Regions from separate parts of the Thalassotalea hakodatensis genome, predicted to be linked through region 2. Evidence: predicted binding sites of a transcription regulator. Region 2 holds the regulator's gene; each other region holds the start of a gene.
The links. The regulator sigma-54, encoded in region 2, starts transcription at its own class of promoters, with help from an activator protein. The targets are predictions, from matches to a motif close to GTTGGCACGNNNNTNGNNT.
Positions count from the first base shown of each region.

Region 1: the regulator sigma-54 is predicted to act here: its motif matches at 5,168-5,186, upstream of QUE72_RS14290 (EF-hand domain-containing protein).
Region 3: the regulator sigma-54 is predicted to act here: its motif matches at 7,719-7,737, upstream of glnA (glutamate--ammonia ligase).

Region 1 is NZ_AP027365.1:3,220,899-3,230,959, forward strand. It holds gene QUE72_RS14270 (sensor histidine kinase) at 1-32, opposite strand, end outside; gene lhpI (bifunctional Delta(1)-pyrroline-2-carboxylate/Delta(1)-piperideine-2-carboxylate reductase) at 165-1,121, opposite strand; gene QUE72_RS14280 (NAD-dependent succinate-semialdehyde dehydrogenase) at 1,251-2,699, shown strand; gene QUE72_RS14285 (MATE family efflux transporter) at 3,078-4,511, shown strand; gene QUE72_RS14290 (EF-hand domain-containing protein) at 4,835-5,056, opposite strand; gene QUE72_RS14295 (alpha/beta hydrolase family protein) at 5,844-7,799, opposite strand; gene QUE72_RS14300 (parallel beta-helix domain-containing protein) at 7,915-9,432, opposite strand; gene QUE72_RS14305 (cytochrome-c peroxidase) at 9,434-10,061, opposite strand, start outside.
Region 2 is NZ_AP027365.1:649,945-660,005, forward strand. It holds gene pmbA (metalloprotease PmbA) at 1-87, shown strand, start outside; gene mgtE (magnesium transporter) at 142-1,500, opposite strand; gene QUE72_RS02765 (HPr family phosphocarrier protein) at 1,720-1,995, opposite strand; gene rapZ (RNase adapter RapZ) at 2,135-2,989, opposite strand; gene ptsN (PTS IIA-like nitrogen regulatory protein PtsN) at 3,005-3,460, opposite strand; gene hpf (ribosome hibernation promoting factor) at 3,483-3,770, opposite strand; gene QUE72_RS02785 (RNA polymerase factor sigma-54) at 3,795-5,300, opposite strand; gene lptB (LPS export ABC transporter ATP-binding protein) at 5,357-6,088, opposite strand; gene lptA (lipopolysaccharide transport periplasmic protein LptA) at 6,085-6,609, opposite strand; gene lptC (LPS export ABC transporter periplasmic protein LptC) at 6,575-7,141, opposite strand; gene kdsC (3-deoxy-manno-octulosonate-8-phosphatase KdsC) at 7,138-7,686, opposite strand; gene QUE72_RS02810 (KpsF/GutQ family sugar-phosphate isomerase) at 7,686-8,651, opposite strand; gene QUE72_RS02815 (calcium/sodium antiporter) at 8,660-9,643, opposite strand; gene mlaF (phospholipid ABC transporter ATP-binding protein MlaF) at 9,979-10,061, shown strand, end outside.
Region 3 is NZ_AP027365.1:3,610,200-3,620,260, reverse strand. It holds rRNA gene QUE72_RS16070 (23S ribosomal RNA) at 1-1,057, shown strand, start outside; rRNA gene rrf (5S ribosomal RNA) at 1,178-1,292, shown strand; rRNA gene rrf (5S ribosomal RNA) at 1,386-1,500, shown strand; gene epmA (elongation factor P--(R)-beta-lysine ligase) at 1,617-2,576, shown strand; gene QUE72_RS16050 (MerC domain-containing protein) at 2,649-3,029, shown strand; gene glnG (nitrogen regulation protein NR(I)) at 3,039-4,439, opposite strand; gene glnL (nitrogen regulation protein NR(II)) at 4,436-5,524, opposite strand; gene QUE72_RS16035 (DUF4124 domain-containing protein) at 5,602-6,129, opposite strand; gene glnA (glutamate--ammonia ligase) at 6,244-7,650, opposite strand; gene typA (translational GTPase TypA) at 7,950-9,773, shown strand.

The DNA.
Region 1 (10,061 bases), 1.7 Mb from region 2:
AATTTATTATTAAAAGAAACTGTCGAACTCATTAAAAATTAGCTTATATCCATCAGCGATAGTCTAATTAAAAGCAGCTAGATGACGAAAGTCAACAAATACTCCTTTATATTACAAACTGTTAACATTGTTAATTAACTTCGTTGATGCACTCGTCTCTAATATCATTTCGCTTTTACTGCATTTACATGCTCTGCAACTAATCTAGCCGCGGCTAAATCTTCTAGTGCATGGCCCACTGATTTAAAAAGCGTGATCTGTGATGCGCTGCGATTAACAGCTTGCTCCTTTTTGCATAGAGCAAATAAATCTGCGTGAATATCTGAAAGAGTTATAACACCTTCAGCGAGAGGGATCGCTAAATCGCCTGTTTCTCTGGTAGCACTTTCTGTGTTATCCACATATATCGATGCTTTTTTAACACATTCATCATCCATTTCGCGCATATCAGGACGGTAAGCGCCGACCATATCTAAGTGTTGACCAGGAACCAGCCACTCACCTTTTATTAGCGGTGATTGGCTTAAGGTGGCGCACGAAATAATATCTGCACCGGCAATATTTTCTTCAATATCACTAACGGCCTGACAATCAATAGCTAAATGAGCGACCTTATCGCAAATTGATTGTGCTTTTTCTAGTGACCTACCCCAAACTTTCACCTGTTTAATTGGTCTTACTGATGCATGTGCCTCAATTAGCTGCGATGACAAAGTGCCAGTACCAATAACAAACAAGGTTTCACTGTCAATACGAGATAAATAACTTGAGGCTAACGCTGAGGCTGCAGCTGTACGTTTAGCTGTTATTGTAGGTGCATCCATAATAGCCATTAACTGACCATCATCAACATTGAATAATAAATAACTACCCTGAATCGACGGTAGATTTTTTGTGGCATTTTCTGGCGCAACAGTCACGAGCTTAACACCGGCCACTTCTCCTGATTGCCATGCAGGCATAATCAATAACGTTGTTTCTCTGCTAGCTTTTGGGTTTTCAATATCAAAATGTAAACGTGGCGGAACAATAACATCACTGGCAAATGCATACTCCAAAGCAGGAACTAATTTAGGAAATGTAAGTGCTTCATTCACCTTACTTGCATCAATATTTAACATACAAACCTCTATAACAAATAATCCGCCCAATTATTGCATACTGTATACATTTAATAAATATATTCTTTTTCAGGCTTTATAAACTATGCTCTGTTTGAGAAACTAACTGAAAATTGTACGGAGGTGAGAATGAAAGACTTGAAAAACACCGAATTACTAAAACACGGCTCATTTATCAATGGTCAATGGCAAACATCTGATGATAATTTTCCGGTGATAAACCCAGCAACCAACGAAGTGATTTCTAAAGTAGCAGAGGCAACCGCAGAACAAGTAGAACAAGCGATTACTGCCGCTAATACGGCTCAATCTTTATGGCAAGCAAAAACAAGCTACGAACGAGCAGCTAAATTACAACGATGGGCTGCGTTGATCAATGAACATAAAGATGATCTTGCCCTGATCATGACACGTGAGCAAGGCAAAACACTGGCTGATGCCAGTGGTGAAATCGCTTATGGAAAAAGTTTTATCGACTGGTTTGCCGAAGAGGCCAAACGCGTATATGGCGATACCATCTCACAGCATGTTGATAACAAAATGATCAGTATTATTAAACAACCGGTTGGTGTAGTAGCAGCCATTACACCATGGAACTTCCCAACTGCAATGATCACCCGTAAAGCTGCAGCTGCATTAGCTGCTGGTTGTACTATTGTAATTAAACCTGCCTCAGAAACACCTTATAGCGCACTTGCATTAGCTGTACTCGCTAAACAAGCAGGTATACCAGACGGCGTATTTAATATTATCGTTGGCAAAGATTCTCGAGCGATTGGTGAACAACTAACGCAGCACTCTTTAGTTAAAAAATTTACCTTTACTGGCTCAACAAAAGTTGGAAAATTGCTGAACAAGCAATGTGCTGAATCAATTAAAAAAGTATCATTAGAACTAGGTGGCAACGCCCCTTTTATTGTCTATGATGATGCAGATATTTCGTTAGCTGTTAAAGCTTTAGTCGATGCTAAATTAAGAAATTGTGGCCAAACATGTATAAGCCCTAATAGAATTTATTTACACCGCCCTATTGCCGATGCCTTTAAAAAACAATTAGTTGCAAGTTTAGAGAAAATAACACAGGGTAACGGGGAAGCAGCAGAAAGTGATATAGCCTGTTTAATACATCAAGAAGCGGCAGAAAATGTACATAAATTAGTTGAATCTGCTAAAGCTGATGGTGGCAAAATTTTATTAGGCGGCTTATCGCAATCTCCAGACTCAAGTTTTTATCCGATAACCGTGATTGATAACGTCAATCACAGTAGTGATATTACTCAATGCGAAATATTTGGCCCAGTATTTTCCTTAATCACTTTTGATGAACCTGAGCAAGTAATTACACAAGCAAACGATACCGAGTTTGGTTTGGCCAGTTATGTATTTAGTCAAAATATCAACCGACTACAAGAAACAACTATGGCATTAGACTATGGCATGATTGGTGTTAATGATACCGCAATATCACACCCAATAGCGCCTTTTGGTGGTATAAAACACTCAGGCTTTGGCAAAGAAGGATCTAAATATGGCCTTGATGATTACTTAATCATTAAAGCGATCACCTATGGTTTTTAACGCTTTAATTTAACCTCCAAATAGACATAAAAAAGTCGTTGACTTTAACAGCAACGACTGCCATTCTATGCGTCTATTCAAAAATCCTTGGAGAACAAGACAATGAACAATGTAATCGCTATCGCTTCAGCGGATATTGTAGTTTCAGGGATCTTTTTTGGTTGTTTCAACCTAGCATAATCTTTCGATTTTGATTTAAGTTACATCGCAACTCAAAGACGCATAGACCTCTTTATTACATGATAATCATTTGTTAGACAAACATTCGATTTGTTGTCGTTGAGAAAGTCGATCCCATCTATTTATAGTCATCACTATTCATTCTTATTATGAATTAATTTTAGACGCTCAATGAGAGCATGGAAAAGGTTTAACGTTTTGACCACAGAACATAATAATTTAACAACACCCCCAACAACAAAGAGAAAAGTAAGTATATTTGCACTTTTCAAACAAGCGTTAAAGGGAGGACACCAAGATTTAACTTCAGGTTCAATAGGTATTGCTGCATTTATTCTGGCAGTGCCTATGGTACTTGAAATGCTAATGGAGTCAGTATTTGCTATTACTGACATATTTTTTGTTTCAGGTTTAGGCGCAGAAGCAGTTGCAGTAGTAGGTCTTACAGAAGCAGTGTTAACACTTTTATACGCCGTTGCTATTGGTTTGAGCATGGCAGTCACTGCAACAATCGCACGTAGATATGGTGAAAAAAATGTAGAACAAGCAAATGCTGTTGCAGGACAAACCCTTTGGATTGGTTTGGCCGTGGCGCTTATTGTTGGTTTCATCGGACTAAACTTCGCAGAAGATATTCTTATTTTGATGGGAGGTAATGATGCCATTGTTGCCGCAGGTAAGAGCTATACCACTATAATGCTAACTGGCTCGATCACAATTTTGTATTTGTTCTTAATGAATGCGATTTTCCGTGGTGCTGGCGATGCATCAGTTGCCATGCGATCCTTATGGTTAGCCAATGGCATAAACATTGTGTTAGATCCCTTGCTTATTTACGGTATTGGCCCATTCCCTGAAATGGGATTAACAGGCGCGGCTGTAGCAACAACAATAGGGAGAGGCGTAGGCGTTTTATATCAATTAAACCACCTATTTGGCCTTGCCGGACGCATCCAAATAAGTATTAAGCACCTAATGGTAAAATTAAGTTTAATTAAACAATTACTTAGTCTGTCATTTTTCGGCGTTATTCAATTTTTAATTGCAACCGCAAGCTGGATTGCTTTAGTCAGAATAGTGTCAACTTATGGTAGTGAAGCCACAGCAGGTTACACCATTGCGATCCGTATCTTTATGTTTGCAATTCTTCCTGCATGGGGGCTTAGTAATGCGGTAGCAACGTTAGTAGGCCAAAACCTCGGCGCTTCAAAGCCTGATCGTGCAGAAGCATCAGTGAAACGTATCGCTAAATATAATATTTACTATATGGTAGGTGTTGCTGCGATTTTCTTGTTGATCCCAAAACAAATTATTGGTTTATTTTCACAAGATCCATTGGTTGTTCAATACGGAGTTGACTGCTTGAGATTGATCAGTCTTGGTAACGGCTTCTTTGCACTTGGCATGATATTAGTACAAGCTTTTAACGGCGCAGGAGATACAAAAACTCCCACTAAAGTTAACTTACTATGCTATTGGTTAATTCAAATTCCATTAGCCTATAGTTTAGCCAAGTTATTTGCTTTTGGACCAAATGGCGTTTTTATCTCTGTAACGCTAGCACAAGCCGTATTTGCCTATGTAGGTTGGCAGTTATTTAAAAAAGGTCAATGGAAACTAAAACTAGTTTAAATTAACCAGAAAAAGCTGCCGTTAAGTGTCTAACTTAACGGCAGCTTATATTTAAATAAATCGTATTATTTGAAATACTCGTACTGGTTGGGAATTACAAATACAAGGTAAATACAGAGTAACCTCAACCTGTATAAGACATATCAATAAATCAAATTTAACAACTAAAATCCGTTTTTATAAATTTGAAGTTAAATTTTTATCTTATTTCAAAATATGTTGAAGAAACGATAGCCCCCTACACTCTTCAACATATTAAGTGTTAGTAAAAAATATTAACTAATGGTATGTATTCCTTATACAAAGCCGAGGTTAAAAATATATTATTCACCTGAAAAGCTTGCAAACTCTTCTTTGCTTAATTCACCATCAGCATTAGTGTCTAATTGATTAAATTGTTCAGCTAGTGCAGCATCTTTACTCGCTTCCTCTGCACTGATAACACCATTACCATCAATATCATATTCGTCAAAGTCTGAACCAGCATAGGCATTAATAGAAGCTAACATCATTGCAGTTGATAAGATCATCGCTAAATTTTTCATAATTTTTTCCTCTAACTAATTGCTTAAATAATTAAGTAAATTTTCTTTAGCACCTAGATAAGGCAAATAATTTTGTGCTTGCCATTATTTTTCAGTGCTTCGATTAGAATATAACAACTTTGGTGCCAAGATTTTAAAAACAAATTAAATCAACGACTTAAAACAAACAGCAATAATAATCTATAAAAAAGTACGTAAAACAGCTTAAAAAGTGTTGCCTTTAGGTAACACTTTTTAAGACTTTAAATAAAAATATAACAATTTCAATTATTTAAAGTGTTGTTCATTGGAGACATATTAAAAATTATTGATTTATTTTCATAATATCCATTGGTGTCTCAATACAATGTTAATTGTTTAAGGTTAATAAGCAGTGGTAACAGCTTCCTCACTCTTGGCATGGTATTAGTGCAAGCGCGGTACAGGTGATACTAGTGTCAGTTGATCTTTCGCATTTATTTTAGCGGCAGTTTATGGGTATTTAGGCAAGGCATTGAATTTATGTGTGGTTATTCCTCATGAAAAAAGTAATGACGAAAAAGCTGCCTTTTGGGTTTAACTAAATTTAATCTCGAAAGAACAACCGACCCTAAAGTAAACTTCTTATTTTACTGGCTAATTCAAACTCCATTAGCTTCTAATTTAGTCAGGTTGTTTGTATTCAAGCCAAAAGTCGTTTTTAATTCTGTTACCTTAGCACATGCTGTATTTACCTATGTAGACTAGACATTATATAAAAAGGCCAATTGTAAAAGGCCTTAGTTGTCAAAAAAGCTCGGAAGGTTATTTAACCGATATGATTCGATATAAATTTGTCTAGCGCTTTAAGAATAATGATTTTGCTTTGGTTTTGTTTCAAATGATGACCTTCCATTTTTAACTTAATAAACTCCACTTTTTTATTTGCGTCTTCCATCGCTTCCACCATAATTTCAGATTGTTCTATAGGTACAACCATATCGTCAGTACCATGTATTAGCAGCACTGGTACATTTATATTTGCTGCATGTTTTGCAGGTGAAATCGCATCAAGTTCTTCTTTTTCAATATTATTATTAACAGTTACCTCTTGCCAATACGCCAATATAGAACTATCACGACCATGATTATCCTCTTCTTGTTCCAACATCTCTGCAATATCAGAAACACCATTTATAGATACCGCGCATTGATAAACATCAGGTGTGAACGCAGCGCCTGCTAATGCGGCATAGCCACCATAACTAATACCCACTATACAAACCCGATTACTGTCTATTTCACCCATATTAATCAATGCTGTGACAGAGTCGGTAAGATCATCTTGCATACTCTTACCCCACTGACCTCTACCAAGAAGCGTATGTTCAGCACCAAAACCTGTTGAACCTCTAAATTGAGGCTGGATAACTAAATATCCTCTATTAGCAAAATACTGAGCTAACCAATAAAAGGTTTTCTTATCATAGGATTCAGGGCCGCCATGTGGCAGTACTATCGCTGGTAATTTGCTTTTATCACCTTCAGCAATTGTAGGTAACGTTAGCAACGTTGGTATAATCACACCATCTCGAGTTTTAAATTTAAAATCAATGACCGTGTGAACATCTTCCCAAGTGATGTCTTTCCATAACCTTGCAACATGGGCGAGTTTTTTGTTGTTATATGACAAAAAATCACCCGCCAAGCCATCCCACTCAGCAAAAACAATAACTTTGTCTCTATTTGGGGTGACACTTGTTAATGTTAAATTGCTGTTTGGCAATTCATCTTTTATCTCGGCAAACTGCTTTTCAAGTTTTTCATCGAAAAAAGTATAGCTTGGGGTAAACCCAGAGTATTCAATACCATATACTTGCTGATTTATATCAGTTAATACGTGTTCAATATCTTTATTCTTTTTACCAAAGCTTGCAGGTGAAATGACGCCACTATCCAAGTTTAAGGTAAAAACATCTTGATCAGAACCCGTTTGATTTAGGGTCATAATAAGGTGTTTATTGTCAGGCATAACGCCCGATATGCCATGAGTAATGTAAGGTGTTTTATCACTAAATATTACCTTCCAATCATCATTGTGTAGTACTTCTACAGTATGTATATTATTTTCTTGGTCAAAGCGTTCTCTTGCAAGTAAGTTATTATCTTGATCTAAAAAGTAATCTATCACATTTGAGCCGCCCTCAATATGCACTCTAGGCGTTTTATAGGGCTTATCTAAATTAACCTTCATGATGCTATTTTTTGGCACCGCGTTTTTACTTCGCTGAGCATAGGCAGTCATGTACGCAAACTTATAATCCTTTGACACTCCAATGATATTTCCCAATTCAGTTTGCCCGTCATAAATTCCTTTACCTGGATTCAGTAATTGGCTAACTTTATTTTTATCTATGTCATATAAATAAGCTGTACTAATATCATAACGTCCTATAAAGCCACGTATTTTAGAACGCTTTTCCATAATCAAGATAAGTTGCGTTTCACTGATGAAATATGCATTTTTCGGATCAATTCCTGAAACATCAAAGCCACGAACCACTTTTTTAGTCGTAAGATCAACAACAACAAATAAATCTCTATTTTGCTCTGTCAGACGATACGCTAACAACTTACCGCTTGGCGAAATTCTGACGAGTGATTTATTAGGCGACTGACTATATGTCTCAATTGAAATAAGAGGATCGGAGGTTTTAGCATGTACACTAAAAGTAAATATAAAGAATAAAATAAAAAAATTGATAGACGAAAAAAACAACTGCATAGGTTAAATTCCTTTTTATATGCATGCTAAAACACAAAGGTACAAGCTAAGTTAACACTTGGAAAGCGATATAAATAAAAGATGTAAACAATCTTTATTTATATCGCATTAAATCCTATTTGTTTACACTTAGCAAATACTTAGCCACGGCTAAACGTGTCGCTTCATCAAGGTAATCTTGCGGTGGCATTTCTGGATAGTCGTCACGTTTTTTCGTTGGTTTGGCAATCCAATCAGCTAAGCCTTGTGGATTGTCCATATAAAGTGCTTGAATAATTTGAACTGGTGGCCCAATCATGCGTCCAGTGTAAGTGTGACAACCCGCACAAATCCCCATATATACAACTTTACCTCGCTCTGACGGATCTATTTCACGCGCAGGTACTGGTTCATCAAGAATATAACTGTCAACATTTGCAGTATTAGTAAAACTACATTCTTGCCAGTTTTTAACCCCAACCGTAACGTAACGATGGCGATTGATAATGCAGCTATCTCTACTCACACCTACCCGAACAATATCAGGATTACCTTGTTTAAACTCTGTCAACATTAAGGCTTTAGCTTCATCGATGGTATCGTAGCCGTTATTATCCATTACATTATCTAATATCATTACTTTATCAGGCGCAGGATCAGACTCAGGATCTATCGTAGTGTTTGGCGCATTCTGATGATCAGTTATGATGATGCCAGCGGTTTTATTACCAGATATAATGTTACCTTCTACAATAACTTCATCTGCAGCCATGATCAAAATACCAGTACCTGCAGGGATCCCCGCAACTGTAGAGCCCGGTGCGCCAAAGTTAGCCGTATTATTATTGACGATGAAGTTATGACGAATAATGACGTCAAAAGTCGTTTTTATCGGTAAACCTGGAGTGATAAAAGCAAGTATCCCTCCCGTATTGTTATGTACGTAGTTATTTTCAACTATTGCATGACGTGAATTTTCTATTTCAATTCCTGCAACACTATCAAATACCTCATTATGCGCGACATGAATATTATCACTCATGCCAACATAAATAGCGGCATCTTCAATACCAGAAATTATATTATGCTCTACAATACCGTTCTTACCTAGCTGCGGGAATATGCCATATACACCAGTATCAACAATAATGTTATTTCTGATCTCAAAATTGTTACCCGCTTGCCCCATAATAGCGTTGCCTTTATATTTTGTAATCAATAAATTCTCAACAACAACATTATTCCCAGAATACAAAATTGCATCGTTAAGCGTCCCTTGACCGTCTAGGGTTGCCCGCTTTCCTTGATCTATTACACCAACAATGCGTATATCGTCTTTGTCGATATAAACCGTTTCATGGTATGTACCAGGCATTATTTGAATGGTATCACCCGGATTTGCCGCTTTTACTGCATCCATGATTAAATCACCAGGATTAATCACATGTGTGACACCTTCTGCTGTTCGGGCTGCAACAGCGCTTTTGTTGGCATTTTTTACCGATGTATCAGTTGATTTATCATAACCACCTGAATAGCTAGCACCACCACTACTGCTTGTGATCGTAGGTGATTGTTGACTACTGCCAAAATACATACCGCCGGCAAACGCGCCGACCACTAATATAGCGCCTAAGATTTTACCTGAGCTCATATTATTCCCCATTACCTGTTGCTGAACTATTGTTGTTATGTTTTGTAATACTTAATTGATATTCCTGATCTATGACTGGCAAGCCTGAAGGCACAAATGCTGGTATTGTTGGTGTTAAACTTTCATCAGTGAGTGTGCCTAAAAATTCAACGATCAATTGAATTTCTTCTTTTGTTAGGTTTGGCTCCCATATATGCCAATGTAATTGCAACGATTCGTTTTTAGGTACTGCATGCCCACGCCCCTTTGTGTAGAACTCAACAGAATCAAACAAATTATCAAAGCCGCCCGAATGCATATAAGGCGCGGTTTTAGTAATATTTCTTAACGTTGGAACCTTAAAGCCGCCCCGTAATTTTTTCGCATTGAACGTTTTTTCAGCACCCACATCAAAAGGCATACCTTCTGGCTCAGGAGTGCCTATCACTGCAACTTGATTATTAGTAAACAAAGGTGGTTGGTGGCACTCAGCACATCTAGCGACAAAGGAACGAAAAACATTCATACCCGCTATTTCTCTATCCGTTAACACATAGTGTGCGCCATGTGCATATCTGTCGTAACGGCTATTAAGTGAAATTAATGATGATTGAAATGCGGTTAACACTCGCGTTATTTGTGTTAGCGTA
Region 2 (10,061 bases):
GTGGCTGTTGGTAACGATTACGACCTAAAAGGCGCTATTAAAACCGGTTCAATTATTATTGATCAAATGCAAGTCGCTGGAAATTAACAGTGCTTAGTTGAGTGCCGCAATCTAGCAATTGCGGTGAGCAGCTGATTTGAATTAACCCAGCAGTAATGCTGCTGTACCTAAGAAGGCAAAAATGCCCACTACGTCAGTAATGGTTGTTAATATCACGCTTCCTGCTAATGCAGGATCAATATTCATTCGTTTGAGCATAAGTGGGATAGTAACCCCTGCTATCCCAGCTGCAGTCATATTCATTAACATAGCAAAAGCAATAATACCGGCGAGTATTATGTCTTGTTTCCAAATACCTACTACCGCGGCAATTAAAATTGCCCAAATAATGCCATTCAAAAAGCCAACGGCTAACTCTTTCATTAACAATACGCGGGAGTTTGAATCACCAACGTGGCCAAGTGCGATACCGCGGATCACTAGTGTTAGCGTTTGATTGCCTGCAACACCGCCCATGCTAGGAACGAGTGTGTTTAAAATGGCGAGAATGGTTAATTGGCTTAAAATATCTTCAAACATGTTAGACACAACAACGGCAAAAATAGCGGTTATTAAGTTAACACCTAGCCATATAGAGCGGCGTTGAGTACTTTTTAATATAGGCGCAAACGTATCCGCTTCATCATCAAGACCCGCCATACTCATCATAGAGTGCTCGGCTTCTTCACGGATGATATCGACAATATCATCTACAGTAATCCGACCTAATAAACGACCGTTATCATCAATCACCGGGGCAGAGAACCAATCATAACGTTCAAAGAGTTGCGCAACTTCTGTTTCGGGCATTTCAACATTTACGGCTTCAATATCCGCATGAATTAACGTTGAAATAGACTCTTCTGGCTTTGCGGTAACGATAGCTGCAAGTGATACAGCACCAATAAATTTATCATTACGGTCAACGACATAAAAAGAATCGGTGGCGACAGGTAATTCGCCCTTTAAACGTAAATACCTGAGTACAACATCCACGGTTACGTCAGGACGTATCGTGATGGTATCGGTATTCATGATACCACCAGCGGTATCTTCTTCGTATGAAAGTGCTTGTTCTACACGGCTTCGATCTTGCGAATCCATTGAATTTAGCACTTCGTTATAGACAGTATCTGGTAGTGTTCTTAACACCTCTGCAAGATCATCAACATCCATACCTTCAGCAACTTCTGCTAACTTTTCTGGACGGATATTTTTTAAGATGCCTTTACGTACTTCTTCACTTAACTCTTCTAATACTTCGCCATGATGATCAGGATCGATAAGTTGCCATAAAATAGTACGACTTTTATTTGGGGACGACTCAAGCAGTAGAGCGAGATCATAAGCGGGCATGTTTTGTAGTAGTTTGCGGACATAAACAAACATACCGCTGCCAAGCGCTTCATTGACTTGTTGTAGGCGTTGTTGGCTTTGTTCTTGTTCTGACACTTCCGGCATCATGCTACCCTTTGCCGTTTTCACGAAATTTGAATGCTAAAAATGAAACAGATGGGTGATGTTCTTAGAACGTCACCAAGGCATCTACTATATTTGGTATTATAGTCTATCTCAACTGGTTGGTTTTAGCAGCTTTTTTCTTATTGTAAATGTGAACACTACATTGGCATAAAGGGGCGTTTTTCGTGTACGTTTATAATATCACCAAAGGCGAACACATTATTCTTCTTCATCGAACTTGTTAGAAAATAGTTGGTGTACTTCATCTAATGCACGCTTAGCGTCAGGGCCCTCAGTATGAACAATCACTGTTTTACCCTGGCTACCGGCAAGTAACATTAAACCCATTATGCTACTGGCATCAACTTGCTTACCCTCTAACTCAATCATTACCGTTGCTTTAAATTGTTGAGTTAATTGCGCTAACTTAGTGGCAGGTCGAGCGTGTATCCCTAATTTGTTGCTGATTATGATTGAGCGAGAAAAGTGAGCCATATGTTTAACCTTATCCCTTAAGTTGACGTGCTGTTAGTGTAAAGGTAATTTATTCAAAGCTGCTACGTTTTTACCGTTGTATTCATTCAATTACTTACTACGTTATTATGATGAAAAATACTTGCCAGACAAAGGTCTATTATGTGCTGGGTAATTTAAGATCGCGGTGACGAGCTTGTACATCTTTACGCTCTTTCTTTAAGTTAGATGCTAACAATTCGGCAATATATACAGAGCGATGCTTACCACCAGTGCAGCCAATAGCGATAGTAATATAACTACGATTATTCCGTTCTAAATGCGGTAACCAAGTCATCATAAAGCTGTTTATCTGCCAGATAAACTTGGTCACAATTGGTTGGCTGGCGAGAAAGTCTTTTACTGGTTGCTCTAACCCAGTAAACGGCTTTAATTCTTTTTCCCAAAAAGGGTTGGGTAAAAAGCGCGCGTCAAAGACAAAATCTGCATCTTTTGGTAGCCCGTGTTTAAAACCAAATGATTCAAACACTACTACCATGGAACCACTTTTTTTGCCCAATACTCGCTCGCGTATCAAGTCTGCAAGTTGATGTGGTGTTAACTGACTAGTATTTATATATAAATTGGCGCGAGCAGCAATGGGTTCAAGTAATTTCTTTTCTAAAGTCATCGCTTGGTCGAGTGCGATGTTCTGGCGAATGAGCGGATGCAAACGACGTGTTTCGCTAAACCGTCTAATAAGATCGCCGTCATCAGCGTCTAAATACACAATAGAAAGCTCTACTGCACTAGGTAAATAATCGAGTATTTCTGGTACATCTGTTGGTTCAGCAGGTAAGTTCCTAACGTCTAGGCTTACAGCAACTGTTTCGTAGTCATTAATAACCGTATGGGTCAATGCCGGTAATAAATTTACAGGAATATTATCTACACAATAATAACCTAAATCTTCTAACACGCGCAAAGCGACTGTTTTACCTGAGCCGGAGCGGCCACTTACTATCGTAAGTTTCATTGATGAAATCCTAGGTTATTGGGCAGTAGATTTTAGTAATTGAAATAATTCGTGGTTGTTGTCGCATTTGCGTACTTGCTTACACACGCTTTTATCGCTGAATACTTTGGCAATACTTTGTAGCGTTGATAAATGTTGTTGGCACTTAGCTTCCGGTACAAATAAGGCGATAAAAATATCTACAGGCCGATTATCAATGGCGTCAAATTCTATCGGGGTTTCTGCTGTAGCGATAACAATCATGACTTTATCTGTTGATGTTAGCCGACCGTGTGGAATAGCAATACCATTACCGATACCGGTAGAGCCCATTTTCTCTCTTAACATTAAGCTTTCAAGTAAATTATAAGTGGTGACTTGATCGTTGGTATCAGCAGCTTTACTGCATAAAAGTTCAAGAATACGTTTTTTGCTGGTAGCTTGGACTGCACACAGTGTGCAGTCCTCTTTGATGATATCGATAAAATTCATAGTGGATTTTGTGATCAACAAACTAATGTTGATTAATTTTTCCCTTGTATTTGAGGATCTGTTTATCGAGCTTATTGACGAGTGAATCTATTGATGTGTACATATCATTATTTTCCGCTTTAGCATGCACTTCAGTGCCACTTAGGTGTACGGTTGCTTCAGCAATTTGACTCAGTTTCTCAACCGTTAACACAACATAAACATTGTTAATGTGATCGAAGTGCCGCTCTAGCTTTGCAAACTTTTTATTGACGCTATCGCGCATAGGTTCAGTAATTTCAACATGATGTCCGGCAAGGTTAATTTGCATAAGCGTTATCCTTTTACTAGAGAGTTAAAGTAAACTTTTACGTTGGTTAGACGGTGGAATATTTAACGATTCTCGATATTTAGCAATCGTCCGTCTAGCAACATTGATACCCTGTTCAGCCAATAGTTCTGCCATTTTGCTATCACTCAGTGGCTTAGCAGGCACTTCTGCAGCAACGAGCTTTTTAATTAAAGCGCGAATCGCTGTTGAAGAACATTCTCCGCCATTTTCTGTACTTACATGACTAGAGAAAAAATATTTAAGTTCAAAAATACCACGCGGTGTATGCATGTATTTTTGCGTGGTCACTCGTGAAATGGTCGATTCATGCATGTCTACAGCTTCAGCAATGTCGTTTAACACCATTGGACGCATGGCTTCTGGGCCGTGTTCAAAGAATCCTTGTTGACGTTGCACAATACAGTTAGACACTTTTAATAAGGTGTCGTTTCGACTTTCTAAACTTTTGATAAACCATTTAGCTTCTTGTAAGTTTGATCGAATAAACTGACTGTCATTCGTGTTTTTCATCGAGCGAGCCATTGAAGCGTATTGTTGATTTACTGAAAGCCTTGGTGCAGTATCTGGGTTTAATTCTACGATCCAACGACCATTTTTCTTTTCGACTGATACATCAGGTACCACATATTGATCTTCACCTTGGATCACAGAATCACCAGGGCGAGGATCTAAAGATTGAATTAAGCGGATCACTTCACGTAATTGATCTTCTTTGAGTTTTGCTTTCCGCATGATTTGTCGATAATCACGGTTACCGAGTAAATCAATGTACTCATTGATCACGAGTTTACTTTCATTTAACCATGGTGTGTCTTTATCAAATTGGTTCAGTTGAATAGTTAAGCATTCAGCAATTGATCGAGCACCTACGCCTACGGGGTCAAAAACATTAATTCGCTTTAATACTGCTTCGACTTCATCAAGTTCAACGTCTTCAACACCAACTGATTCTAAAATTTCTTCTGTGGTGACGCGTAAATAGCCAGCATCGTCAATGGCGTCGATGATTGCCATGGCTATAGCTTCGTCTGTTTCACTGAACGGGGTTAGCTTCATTTGCCAGCGTAGGTGATCTTGGATGGAATCGGTGGTTTCGCCTTGGTAAACGTAATCGTCAGAGATAGGTGCTGCGCCGGTATTTGATACGCCAGCACTGTAACTTTCATCCCATGTTGTATCGATATTCAGTTCTTCAGGGATATCTGATTTATCCATTGCTTCGGTGGTACTAATTTCGTCTACCGTTGGGGTAGAGTCTTCTGAACCATCGTTATTGTTTGGTTTCTCGTCATTAGTGTTTGCGGAAAAAGCTTCTTCTAAACGATCAGGTTGGTTGTCTTCTACAGACGATGATGATTCGTCAACCTCAAGCAAAGGGTTGCTTTCTAGTGCTTCTTGAATTTCTTGTTGTAAATCCAACGTGGACAACTGCAATAACTTGATCGCCTGCTGGAGTTGCGGCGTCATTGTGAGTTGTTGTCCGATACGTAGTTGCAGACTTGGGCGCATTAATTACTTCTTATCCTTTCAAGTAAATCTTATATTTTTGCTAAAGCATATTATAACTATAACGTGAATTGTTCACCAAGATATACATCTCTGACTTGTTGATTCGCTAGGATTTGATCTGCATCACCTTGGGCAATGAGTTCGCCATGGCTTACAATGTAAGCATGTTCACACACATCAAGTGTTTCTCTAACGTTATGATCGGTTATTAATATGCCGATGCCTTTATTTTTTAAGTGTAGAATAATTTTTTTTATATCACCTACAGAAATTGGATCAACACCCGCAAAAGGCTCATCTAACAGAATAAACTTAGGGTCAGCTGCTAGTGCTCTGGCAATTTCTACTCGACGACGTTCACCACCAGATAAACTCATACCTAAATTTTCGGTAATATGTCCAATGTTAAATTCTTCTACTAAATGTTCTAGTTTTTCTTCTCGTTCTATTTCTGTTAGTTCTTTTCTCGTTTGTAAAATCGCCATAATATTTTCATATACAGTCAATTTTCGAAAAATAGACGCTTCTTGTGGAAGATAGCCAATACCTCTGCGTGCTCGTTCGTGCATTGGTAGCAAAGTGATATCTTCGTCATTTAACGTAATGCTGCCGTTATCTTGGGTAACCAAGCCTACTATCATATAAAATGAGGTGGTTTTTCCTGCACCATTTGGCCCTAACAAACCAACGATTTGGCCAGCATTTACTTCTAAGCCAACATTTTTAACTACCATACGCCCTTTATAGGATTTAGCCAAGTGAGTAGCATTTAATTTCGCATTGTTCATGGATTTTTTTCTTCTAATTGCTTTGGCTGTAATACGGTTTTAACGCGTTGATCATTCTCGCTTTTAGCAAGTACTTGTTCAGTTAAGAAATTATAGGTAATCACACTACCGTTTACTTTACTGCCTTCTTGACGTAATTCGGCATTACCGGAAATGGTCACTGTGTTTTTGGCTGGCTCATATTTTATTTCATCAGCTTGTAGGTAAATGTGTGTTCCATCTTCTAGCGTTTGTTTAAACGTGGCGGGTTTACCTTGGGCAATATAAGTTTTTGTATCCGTTTCTGTTGCCGTAATAACTTGAACAAGATCAGCGTTGATCACTAATGAACCTTGCTTAATTACAACATTGTCAATATAACTGAAAATTTTATTTTTAAGATCAGCAGCTTGTCGAGAAGCATCAATGCTAATTTCTTGCTGTAAGTCAATTTTGGCAGCGTTAACATTGAACACAGTGCTAACACTCATGCTTAATAATAAAAGACTAATGTGCAGACGGTTGATAAATAGTTTGTTCATGTTGTGTGAGTGTTACCTGTTTCGTGTTTAAGTCTATTATTAACCCTGTGCCTTGCATAGCAAAATCAACACCTTTTATTTCTATGCGATTTTCTGAGCTAATAATATTGGTATTTAAATCGAGTTCTAAATACTTTCCATGAATTTCTCTAATTAAACTTTTTTCATCCGTTGAAATTAATAATACGTTGTTTTCGAGTTTGACTCGATTGCTATTGTAAAGTGTGCCTTCATTAGCGCTTATTTTCCAAGGAACATCACTATCTTTTGGGTATAAGGTATATTTAGGGTACTCAAAGTATGTGACTGCTAATTCGTTGTAATGTTCCATTCGCCTTGCATCAATGCGATAGGTTAAGCTTCCTAGTAACGAAAAAGCCTCACTTTTAAGTGATTCGGCGATAAAGTCAGGCGTGATGTTATTCTCAACCACTTCAATGTCTTCTTTTTTCGTGTGATGCCATTCAAGCACACTGTATGCCGCAATAGCAAAAGCAAAAAATAAAAACGATAATACCTGAGTTCGGCTCATATACTTGCGCCTGTGGCATTGTGTAATGTGTTTTGACTTTGCATGAATAAGTCACAGGTTTCCCTAACTGCACCAAAGCCACCACGAGTAAACGTAGTATAGTCAGCGATAGACAGAATGCTTGGGTGCGCGTCACTCACCGCAATGCTTAAACCAACATGTTGCATACATTCATAGTCAGGCATATCATCACCTATATAGGCAACTTGTTTTGGCGTTAAGCTAAGATCTGCGATCATAGCCTTTAACGTTGGAAGTTTATTTTCTTGGCCTTGCACAATATGTTTGACCGTTAATGCTGTCATGCGGGTTTGAACAATATTTGATTGCCTCCCTGTGATCACGGCAACGTCAACCCCGCTGGCGCTAAGTGCTTTAATGCCATAACCATCTTTAGTGTGAAATGCTTTAAGCTCTTCACCATCATTACCGAGATAAATTCGTCCATCTGAAAACACACCATCAATATCACAGACAAAAAGTTTTATCTTTTTCGCTTTGTTGTATACCTCAGAGGTTACTTCACCGTATAAGGTTGAAATCATTACAGTACCCCTGAGGTTAGTAAATCATGCATATTCATTGCACCTATGGGTTTATTATGCTCATCAACGATAATTAAACCATTAATTTTTTTGTCTTCCATGATTTTTAATGCCTCTGCCGCAAGCATACTTTGTGGCGCTGTTGTCGGTGTTTTTGTCATTACCGAAGAAATATTATCTTGATGAATATCTATTTTAGCATCGAGTATTCTACGTAAGTCACCGTCAGTAAACAAACCAACAAGTGCGTGCTCTTGGTTAGTGATGGCAGTCATACCTAGCCCTTTCAACGACATTTCGACGAGGGCATCTTTAACTTTTGCGTGTTGATCAACAACTGGAAGTCGTTCTCCAGTGTGCATGATATCTTGTAGCCTTAATAATAAACGTTTGCCTAAACTGCCACCTGGGTGCGATAAGGCAAAATCATCGGCAGTAAATCCACGGGCATTTAACAATGCCACCGCCATCGCATCGCCAATCACAAGTGTTGCTGTTGTGCTAGAGGTTGGCGCCAAGCCAAGTGGACAAGCTTCTTGGGACACTTTATTACAAACATGAGTATCACTGAGTTTGGCTAACGTTGAATTCGGGTTACTACTCATGGCAATGAGCTTTGCACCAATACGTTTTATCACGGGTAAAATTGATAATACTTCACCGGTTTCACCTGAATTTGAAATAGCGAGTACAATATCCTCAGGGGTGATCATACCTAAGTCACCATGGCTTGCCTCTCCCGGGTGAACAAAAAATGCAGGGGTTCCTGTACTGGCAAATGTTGCGGCAATCTTTCCGCCTATATGGCCTGATTTACCCATACCAATAACGATTACACGGCCTTTAGTTTCTAACATTAATTGGCACGCTGTTTCAAAATTAACATCAATAAATTGTGTTAATTCGATAATTGATTGCGCTTCAATATTGATAACGTCTCTGGCTATTTTGCTAAAATTATTCATAGTGAGCTCTAATGTTTTAACTGGCTAAACAATAACAATTGGTATGCAACAAAGGAAACCAGCAACATAACACCGTTTAATCTGGTGATTTTAAAATTACCTAAACGCCGTGTGAAACATAAGAAAAATAATAAAAATGTTACACCGAGCATATACGGTGCATCACGGTATGACGCTTCTGGGTCAATGCTACCAGGAGCAATTAAGCCGGCAAGAGAAAGCACGGCCAAAATATTAAAAATATTTGAACCGATAATATTGCCTAAGGCTAAGTCATCTTCTTTTTTGACGATACTCATAATACTGGCGGCTAATTCAGGTAAGCTTGTGCCAATCGCGATAACCGTTAGTCCGATAACCAAGTCACTAATACCAAATGCTTTTGCAATGAAAACAGACGCATCAACTAAATATGTAGCACTTAATGGCAATATAATAATACCAACAGTTAACCAAAAGAGTGACGTAGGTGTTGGCAGAGCATCGGGTACTTCTTGTTCAGCCTCTAATACCATCGCATCATCAAGCGGGTGTGTTTTAGAACGACGTAAGGTAATAATCAGTAAGGTAAGAATGTACGCTACAAAACCTACAATTAAAATAAGCCCTTCAACGAAACTAAAATAACTGTCAGAAACAAACCAATAAGCGATACCCGTAATCGCAAGTACTAGAGGAATTTCCCGTTTGATGGTACTTGAAGAAACAGATAGCGGGTGTAAAACTGCGGTGATACCTAACACCAATGCGATATTTGTGATGTTAGACCCTATAGCATTACCGATTGCAGTATCAGGGTTTCCTTGCAAAGAAGCAGTACCTGCAATCATCATTTCTGGTGCAGATGAACCCATAGCCACTATAGTTAGACCAATAATCATGGGGGAGATACCGATATTGCGGGCAAGAGAAGAGGCCCCTAAAACAAACTTATCGGCACTCCAAACTAAGGCGATTAAAGAAACTAATAATATAAAAATCTGTAATAACATTCATCACTCCAAAATTAAGGGGTAAATTGTCGCCCGTTGTAAGAGAAAAAAAAAGCGTTATTGTACGAAGATCGATAAAAAAGCGAAATGATTGCGATTTTTTTACAAATATTGACCAAAACAGTTACTTTTGAGTGGTTAATGTTACCTTATCTTTTTTTACGATGGCTACCTTGTGTGTAAAAATTGAGCACATCTTACACTTTCTTACGTTTGTACACGTTTTCTCACGTAATTTAGACATATTAAATGATGAAATTTGGATGAAGTATTTGTTGCAGTCAGGTAGAATTAGTACTACTTAAAAGATGGAAAATTAAACAGTATAATAAACCATGTCAGATATGTTGGTCGACATCAAAAATATGACTTTCAAACGGGAAGAAAGAATCATATACGATGAAATAAACTTACAAAT
Region 3 (10,061 bases), 1.3 Mb from region 2:
AAGGTTAATTGATTGGGTTAGCTCTGCGAAGCTCATGATCGAAGCCCCGGTAAACGGCGGCCGTAACTATAACGGTCCTAAGGTAGCGAAATTCCTTGTCGGGTAAGTTCCGACCTGCACGAATGGCGTAATCATGGCCACACTGTCTCCACCCGAGACTCAGTGAAATTGAATTTGCGGTTAAGATGCCGTATACCCGCGGCTAGACGGAAAGACCCCGTGAACCTTTACTATAGCTTGACAGTGAACATTGCTCCTACATGTGTAGGATAGGTGGGAGGCTTTGAAGCATGCACGCCAGTGTGTGTGGAGCCAACCTTGAAATACCACCCTTGTATGCGTGATGTTCTAACCTAGGGCCCTGATCGGGCTTGGGGACACTGTCTGGTGGGTAGTTTGACTGGGGCGGTCTCCTCCCAAAGAGTAACGGAGGAGCACGAAGGTTGGCTAAGTACGGTCGGACATCGTACGGTTAGTGCAATGGCATAAGCCAGCTTAACTGCGAGACAGACACGTCGAGCAGGTGCGAAAGCAGGTCATAGTGATCCGGTGGTTCTGTATGGAAGGGCCATCGCTCAACGGATAAAAGGTACTCCGGGGATAACAGGCTGATACCGCCCAAGAGTTCATATCGACGGCGGTGTTTGGCACCTCGATGTCGGCTCATCACATCCTGGGGCTGAAGTCGGTCCCAAGGGTATGGCTGTTCGCCATTTAAAGTGGTACGCGAGCTGGGTTTAGAACGTCGTGAGACAGTTCGGTCCCTATCTGCCGTGGGCGTTTGAGAATTGAAGAGGGCTGCTCCTAGTACGAGAGGACCGGAGTGGACGAACCACTGGTGTTCGGGTTGTCATGCCAATGGCATTGCCCGGTAGCTACGTTCGGAACTGATAACCGCTGAAAGCATCTAAGCGGGAAACAGGCTTTGAGATGAGTTCTCACTGGAGATTTAATCTCCCTAAAGGGTCGTTGGAGACTACAACGTTGATAGGTCAGGTGTGTAAGGGTTGTGAGGCCTTGAGCTAACTGATACTAATTGCCCGTGAGGCTTAACCATACAACACCTAAATGTTTTAGGAATGTTTGATAACATCACGTACTGTGCCTTGAATTAGAATAACGATAGATATCAGAATTCCGAGATTGTGTTTACGAAAGTAGACGAAAAAAGATTATGCTTGATGACAATAGCATTGTAGAACCACCTGACTCCATGCCGAACTCAGTAGTGAAATGCAATAGCGCCGATGGTAGTGTGGGAGTTCCCATGTGAGAGTAGGACATCATCAAGCTTCTATTAAGAGAAACCCGTAGCGAAAGCTACGGGTTTTTTAACCTTTAATGGTTAAATAATTAGTAAGTTGTTTAACCATTAAAGGTTTTTATCTGGTAACCATAGCATTGTAGAACCACCTGACTCCATGCCGAACTCAGTAGTGAAATGCAATAGCGCCGATGGTAGTGTGGGAGTTCCCATGTGAGAGTAGGACATTACCAGATTCTTATTTATAGCATTCCATCTAAAGAAGTGATCACTTTCTTAGACGGAATGGTATTAAGCCCTTGTCTAGCGACAAGGGCTTTTTTCGTTTACAGTAGTTTTATTTTATTTATCTATGTTTGAACCTAACCTAACTTGGCAGAATGCTAAGAAAAGAGCTGAAGTTATATATCAGATCAGATCCTTTTTTTATCAAAAAGGTGTTGTTGAAATAGAAACGCCTTTATTATCACAAGGTACAGTGACAGATAAATACATGGAAGCTTTTGCCACTCAACCTAATAGTACAGCTTCATCACCAACTTATTATTTACAAACTTCGCCAGAATTTGCAATGAAGAGGCTTTTAGCTGCGGGTTACAAAGATATTTATCAACTATGTAAAGCTTTTAGAGATGAAGAGCAAGGACGGTATCATAATCCTGAATTTACTATTCTTGAATGGTATCGCGTTGGTATCGATCACCGTGAGTTAATGCAAGAGGTTGATGCTTTATTAATGTCAGTATTAGCTTGCAAGTCATCAGAAATTATTACTTATAGAAATATTTTTATTAAAGAGTTAGCAATCGATCCTTTGACGGCAACAACAGAGGAGTTGAAACGTTTGCTTTATGAAAAAGGTGTTGAAGGTGAATGGATTGTAAATGAAATCGATAAGGATATTTTGCTACAGGTGTTATTTTCTGAATGTATTGAAAAAAATATTGGCCAAGATAAGCCTTGTATCGTGTATGAATTTCCTGCATCACAAGCATCCCTTGCCAAAATTTGCCAAGAGAATCCTAAAGTCTCTGAACGGTTTGAGGTGTATTTTAAAGGTATTGAGCTCGCGAATGGTTTTCATGAGCTATGCGATGCTACAGAGCAATTAGCTCGGTTTAAACGAGATAATATCCACAGAGTTAAAGAAGGAAAAGATACTAAACCGATTGATAAACGCTTCATAGAGGCTTTAGAGTCAGGCTTACCCAGTTGCTCAGGGGTCGCATTAGGTATTGATAGACTTTTGATGATTGCGTTAGGTTTAAACCATATTGAACAATCGATCTGTTTTATGTTTGATAATGCTTAATAGTTTATATTGTGACAATGTATCATGTGTGATATTATCTCACTAATTGGTTAGGATAAGGTTAAGCTCATTGTGTTAGATAGAATTGGTATTACAGCGACATCTTTATGTGCATTGCATTGCATATTGCTGCCTGTTATTTTACCAGCACTTCCTTTATTGGGGTTAAGCTTCTTAGCTGACCATACTTGGGAGCATGTATTTTTACTTGTGACGGGTATCCTTGGTTCTATTGCCATGTTTTCAGGGTTTAAACGTTATCACAAAAGGCTATATCCATTTTATTTATTGATTTTAGGTCTAGTTATTTACTGGATGAAGCATGATTTTTCTGAACAAGCTCAGCCTTTCTTCATCATAATAGGAGCAACATTAATTGTTGCTGCCCATGTGATTAATCTGAAGCTTTGTAATAATTGTAAACGCTGTGATGAACACGGTTGCTCAAGCTAGAGCTTGAATTTAAAGTTTTAAATCTTTTAACTTCCTAGTTAGTGTATTTCTGCCCCAACCAAGTTTTTTTGCCGCTTCTTGTTTATGACCATTGGTTACTTTTAGGGCTGCTTGTATCATTATTTTTTCAAATTCCGGCAGCGCTTCTTCTAATAATCCATTTTCTCCTGAAGATAACTTTTCATTAGCCCATCGTTTAAGTAGTAATTGCCAACTTACACCTTCAGCATCGTAGCTGATAGCTTCTTGAGTGAGTTCGCTAGGTAAGTCTTCTAGGTGAATTTCTTTACTACTTGCCATAACAGTTAAAAATCGGCAAATATTTTCAAGTTGTCTGACATTGCCTGGCCAATCAAATTGCTTAAGGTATTCAACAGTAGGTCTGTCTAATGTTTTAGTTTCAACGCTTAGTTCAATAGCGGCATGTTTAAGGAAGTGTTCACAAAGTTGTGGGATATCTTCTCTACGTTCACGTAAACTCGGAATATGAATTCTGATAACATTTAATCGATGGAACAAGTCTTCCCTAAAGTCACCAGCACGAACTTTATCTTCTAAATTTTGATGAGTCGCCGCAAGTATACGAACATCTACTTGAATAGGGGAGTGACCACCTACACGATAGAATTGCCCGTCGGCTAATACCCTTAATAACCGAGTTTGAATATCTAGCGGCATATCACCAATTTCATCAAGAAATAAGGTGCCATTATGCGCTTGTTCGAATCGCCCTTGTCTTACAGAATTCGCGCCAGTGAATGCGCCTTTTTCGTGTCCGAATAATTCTGATTCGATCAAATCTTTAGGAATTGCCGCCATGTTAAGTGGAATAAAGGGAGCTTTTGCTCTCGGACTGTGCATATGTAATGCATGGGCGACAAGTTCTTTACCTGTTCCTGACTCACCATTTATTAAAACACTAATACTAGATCGAGATAAACGTCCAATAGCTCGAAAAACTTCTTGCATGGCAGGTGCTTCACCAATAATGCCAACAGCGGCTGAGCTGGGCGCATCTTGGCGCGTTTTCGCTTTTACTTCGTGTGCATGAGCCAAGGCTCGTTTGCTTAATGCAAGTGCTTCATCAATATCGAATGGTTTTGGTAAGTATTCGAATGCCCCACCTTGATAAGCATTAACTGCGCTATCTAAGTCTGAGTGCGCGGTCATAATGATCACTGGAATATCTGGAAAACGTAGATTGATATCATTTAATAATTCCATGCCATCGATATTAGGCATGCGAATATCAGATATGATCACTTCGGGTTGACCGTGATCTAGAGCAGTTAACACATTTTCTGCACTATCAAATGACGCGGAACTGATATTTGCATTTGCAAAGGCTTTTTCTAATACCCAGCGGATGGAACTGTCATCGTCTACAACCCAAACTTGTTCTGTAATCATGGCGTTTTATCTTCTGAAATTGGTAATAAAATAATAAATTCGGTATGACCCGGGCGGCTAATACAGGAGATTTTCCCTTTGTGTTGGTTAATGAGCGTTTGTGAAATGGCAAGGCCTAAACCTGTGCCGTTAGAGCGTCCTGAAACCATAGGATAAAATAAGGTGTCTTGAATTTTACTTGGGATACCAGGCCCATTATCGATAATGCTAATTTGTGCTGCAAGTTTAATACGACGGCCATTAATGGTTTTATTACTGGCAGCTCGCGTTTTTAACCGTACAACACCACTTTCGCCGATAACTTGAATGGCATTACTAACAATATTTAGTAACGCTTGCTGTATTTTATCAGCATCAAAGTTTATATCCGGTAACGAGGGGTCGTAATCTTTAATAATTTTGATGTTGTTGGGGTTATTGAAACTAATTAGCTGAGCAACTTTTTCTAAAATAAGGTGAATATTTTGACTATTAAAATTTGGTAATTGATTAGGGCCTAGTAAGCGATCAACTAAATTTGTTAACCTATCTGCTTGTTCAATGATCATTGCCGTGTATTCTTGTTGCTCTGGCGTAATTTCTTTATTTAGCAATTGAGCAGCACCTCGTAAACCACCGAGTGGATTTTTTATTTCGTGTGCTAAACCGCGAATTAAATCACGCGCAGACTCCCACTGCTGATGCTGAAATGCTTCTTCACTAATTTGCTTCTGCTGATCGATTTGTTTAATTTCAAGTAATATAAACGGAGCATTATCTAAGGAAAATGAGGACGCTGTTAGTTCAACGGTGATTATACGTTTATCAAAAAACTCTAAAACAACATCACTATCACTAAACTCTTGGCCAGAGGTCAACAATTGTTTTAAACGTATACTACTGATAGGGCTATTAAAAAAAACATGTTGTAAACTTTGATTGCGCAACTTGTTAAGGCTTTTAACCAATAATGCTTCGGTCGCTGGATTTGCGTATTGAATATTTAATTGGCTATCAAGCACAATCACAGCTGTTACCATATGATTAGGTAAATTCTGTTGATAATATAATTTTGCGGTTGCGTCTAATTTTTTTGTACTAGGCATAAAACCTCTATGCACTAAAATGGTGCGAATATTTTTTAGTGTAAAGTTAAAACCTATTTATTGCACGATTATATCGGCTAATTAGCGCTTATTTTTGAAGCTCTGTGCATATAAAAGGTTATTTGCTTAGACGATGCAATAACCTTGCCTTTCTCATTAAGAAGGGATAATTTTAATTGATGTTCACCCCTGTCAATATTAGACAGCCTAAACTGAGCATAGCTTTGCGGAGAGTTATGAGGTTTATTATCGAGTAAAAGTTGAATGGTGTGCCCTTGCTTGAACAGGGGTTTTATTCTACCTTGCACCAAAAGAGAACCTGTATTGTCTCTAATTGTTTGTTTATTGCTAGGTTGAGTAATTTCGACATTGAATTTATCTTCAATAACCTTAGGTTTTATATCCAGAATGGAGGTATCTACATGGGTAGAGATAATGTTTTTCTCTTGAACCTCAACTTCTTCGGCGCCGGGGCGTGGGGTATCTGAATAAACGACTTTACCAGATTCATCAACCCAAACATAAACCTTAGTAGATGCAGCATTGGCCGCTTGTAGACAAGAAATACAAAAAAGTAGAGCACATATTAAATAGATATTTTTCAATGTGTGCTCCTTATAAATAAATCGATTACCTTTTAATCTATCTAAAAAATATCAAATTAGCTACAAAAAAGCTCACCGAAGTGAGCTTTTTCTTTAATCTCAGTGAATTACTGATTAAACACTGTAATACATTTGGAACTCAACTGGATGAGTTGTCATATTAAGAGTTTCAACTTCTTCACGTTTCAAGCCGATATAAGCATTAATCATATCGATGTCCATAACGCCACCAGCTGTTAAGAAATCATTATCTGCTTCTAGGGCATCTAGCGCTTCTTCAAGTGATGAAGCGACTTGTGGAATAGCTGCTGCTTCTTCTGCAGGTAAGTCGTACAAGTCTTTGTCCATTGCATCACCAGGGTGAATTTTGTTTTTAATACCGTCTAGACCTGCCATTAGCATCGCTGAGAATGCTAAGTAAGGGTTAGCTGTAGGATCAGGGAAACGTGCTTCAATACGACGTGCTTTCGGTGACGGCACCACTGGAATACGAATAGATGCTGAGCGGTTACGTGCTGAGTAAGCAAGCATTACAGGCGCTTCAAAACCAGGTACTAAACGTTTGTATGAGTTAGTTGAAGCATTAGTAAATGCGTTTAATGCTTTAGCATGCTTAATGATACCACCGATGTAATAAAGTGCAGTTTCAGAAAGTCCGCCATATTTATCACCAGCAAAAAGGTTCACGCCGTCTTTTGCTAATGATTGATGAACATGCATACCAGTGCCATTGTCACCTACGAGTGGTTTAGGCATGAAAGTCGCTGTTTTACCGTAAGCATGTGCAACGTTATGAACAACATACTTGTAAATTTGTACTTCATCAGCCTTTTTAACCATGGTATTAAAACGACATGCGATTTCGTTTTGACCAGCTGTGGCTACTTCATGGTGATGTGCTTCAACAACTAAGCCCATTTCTTCCATGACTAAACACATTGCTGAACGTAAATCTTGTGAAGAATCAACCGGTGCTACTGGGAAGTAACCACCTTTTACACCTGGACGATGACCAGTGTTGCCATCTTCATAAGAAGTGTTTGAATTCCATGCTGCTTCTTTATCGTCGATTGAGTAGCTTGCACCGCTCATGTCTGCTTTAAACTTAACATCATCGAATACGAAAAACTCTGGTTCAGGACCAATAAGTACTGTGTCTGCTATACCTGTAGAGCGCATGTATTCTTCAGCGCGATGTGCCACAGAACGAGGATCACGGCTATAACCTTGCATTGTTCCTGGTTCAACGATGTCACAACGGATGTTTAAGGTAACTTCTTCTGTGAATGGGTCTAAAACAGCAGTAGATGCATCAGGCATTAATACCATGTCTGATTCGTTAATGCCTTTCCAGCCTGCAATTGAAGAACCATCAAACATTTTTCCATCTTCGAAGAAGTCTTCATCAACTTGATGGTACGGTAATGAAACATGCTGTTCTTTACCTTTTGAATCAGTAAAACGTAAGTCAACGAACTTAACGTCATTTTCTTTGATTAAGTCTAATACTGCTTGTGACATGAGTGTCTCCAGTGAAATGAACAAAATTAATATAAATGCTTGTACCGCATTTTGCTTTGCTAGGGTGTAAGCTAAAAGTGTGCCAAGCGATAACTGACTGTAATATAAGTACTTTAATAAAAATAAGTTTTGCTATTGCACCAATATGATCCGTACATTGCATCTGTATGGTGCAATAGCAGTGTAAGAGACAATGTGTTATTTTTCTAGCAAATGAAATTTATATTTCATTATATTTTCATTGTTAGGGAGACTGCTGTACAATACGCGCCCAATTGAAGCCCTTTGAGCAAATTCCAGTGTTAGATAAATTACGTAACATCGCTATTATAGCCCACGTTGACCATGGTAAAACTACCTTGGTTGATAAATTATTAGATCAATCAGGTACATTAGATTCAAGAACAGATCTTGAAGAACGTGTGATGGACTCAAACGATATCGAAAAAGAACGCGGTATCACCATTTTGGCGAAAAACACAGCCATTAATTGGCAAGACTACCGAGTAAACATTGTGGATACTCCTGGTCACGCCGATTTCGGTGGTGAAGTTGAGCGTGTAATGTCGATGGTTGACTCTGTACTGCTTATTGTAGATGCACAAGAAGGCCCAATGCCGCAAACACGCTTTGTAACGCAAAAAGCGTTTGCTCAAGGATTAAAGCCAATTGTTGTTATTAATAAAATTGATAAGCCAGGTGCTCGTGCTGAATGGGTAATGGATCAAGTATTTGATTTATTTGATAACCTTGGCGCTACAGATGAACAATTAGATTTCCAAGTTGTTTATGCATCAGCAATCAATGGTTGGGCGTCTTTAGAAGAGGGTGAAGAAGGTGCAGATATGACGCCGCTTTTCCAAACCATTGTTGATCAAGTACCTGCACCAGAAGCTGATCCAGAAGGTGCATTCCAAATGCAAATTTCTCAACTGGATTACAGCTCTTATTTAGGCGTAATTGGTGTTGGTCGTATCACCCGCGGTACTGTTAAGCCTAACCAACAAGTGACTGTTCAGGGTGCGAGTGGAAAAATACACAATGGCAAAGTAGGAAAAGTATTTGGCTACCTAGGCTTAGAGCGTCACGAAACAGATTTAGCTGAAGCTGGTGATATTATTGCTATTACGGGCTTAGGTGAATTAAAAATATCTGATACGATTTGCTGTCCAAATGAAGTTGCACCTTTACCACCGTTATCTGTTGATGAACCAACAGTAACAATGACATTCCAAGTAAATACATCACCTTTTTCCGGTAAAGAAGGTAAGTATGTTACTTCTCGTAATATTAAAGATCGTTTAGATAAAGAGCTTGTTCATAATGTTGCCTTACGCGTTGAACAATTAGACGATCCAGATAAATTCAAAGTGTCAGGTCGTGGCGAACTTCACTTAGGTATTTTAATTGAAAATATGCGTCGCGAAGGCTATGAATTAGCCGTTTCGCGCCCTGAAGTTATTATGCGTGAAGTAGATGGTCAAATTGAAGAACCTTATGAAACAGTAACTATTGATGTTGAAGAAGAGCATCAAGGTTCAATCATGGAAAAAATGGGTTTACGTAAAGCAGAACTTACAGACATGGCCCCTGATGGTAAAGGCCGTATTCGCATGGACTTTATCATGCCAAGTCGTGGTTTGATTGGTTTCCAAACTGAGTTTATGACATTAACGTCAGGTTCTGGGTTGATTTATCATACGTTCTTCGAATATGGACCACATAAAGGTGGCGAAATTGGCCAGCGTTTGAATGGTGTTATGATCGCTAATGCTACGGGTAAAGCGTTAACTAATGCTTTATTTAATCTTCAGGAACGTGGTCGTTTAATGATTGGTCATGGTGTTGAGGTTTATGAAGGTATGGTGATCGGTATTCATAGCCGTGATAATGACCTAACAGTAAATGCCCTTAAAGGTAAGCAGTTAACTAACGTTCGTGCGTCAGGAACTGACGAAGCGCAAGTGTTAACACCGCCAATCTTGATGACATTAGAGCAAGCGTTAGAATTTATTGATGACGATGAGCTTGTTGAAGTAACGCCAGAGAATATTCGTATTCGTAAGAAATGGTTAAAAGAGTCTGATAGAAAGCGTGAAAGCAGAACAGCTAAAAAATCATAGTTTTATTTATTAGCAATAAATAAGCAATAAAAATACCGCGTAATCGCGGTATTTTTTTGCCTTTTAAAAATGTTCTGGTTTTGCGTTCGACTTGCATTTTCTATCGCTGTAGTGGCTGAAGAACGTTTCATCTGTAAGAGTGAAACAGCAGTAAGACAAATATGTTAAATACGATGTAATAGTAATACCAATTCGCATAAAGATTAAGTCAGTTCAGAGCGATGTCAGAGGTGGGAGAATAAGCGAAACGTGTGTAGGTATAGTTGTTCTACATCAAACTCGTTTTGC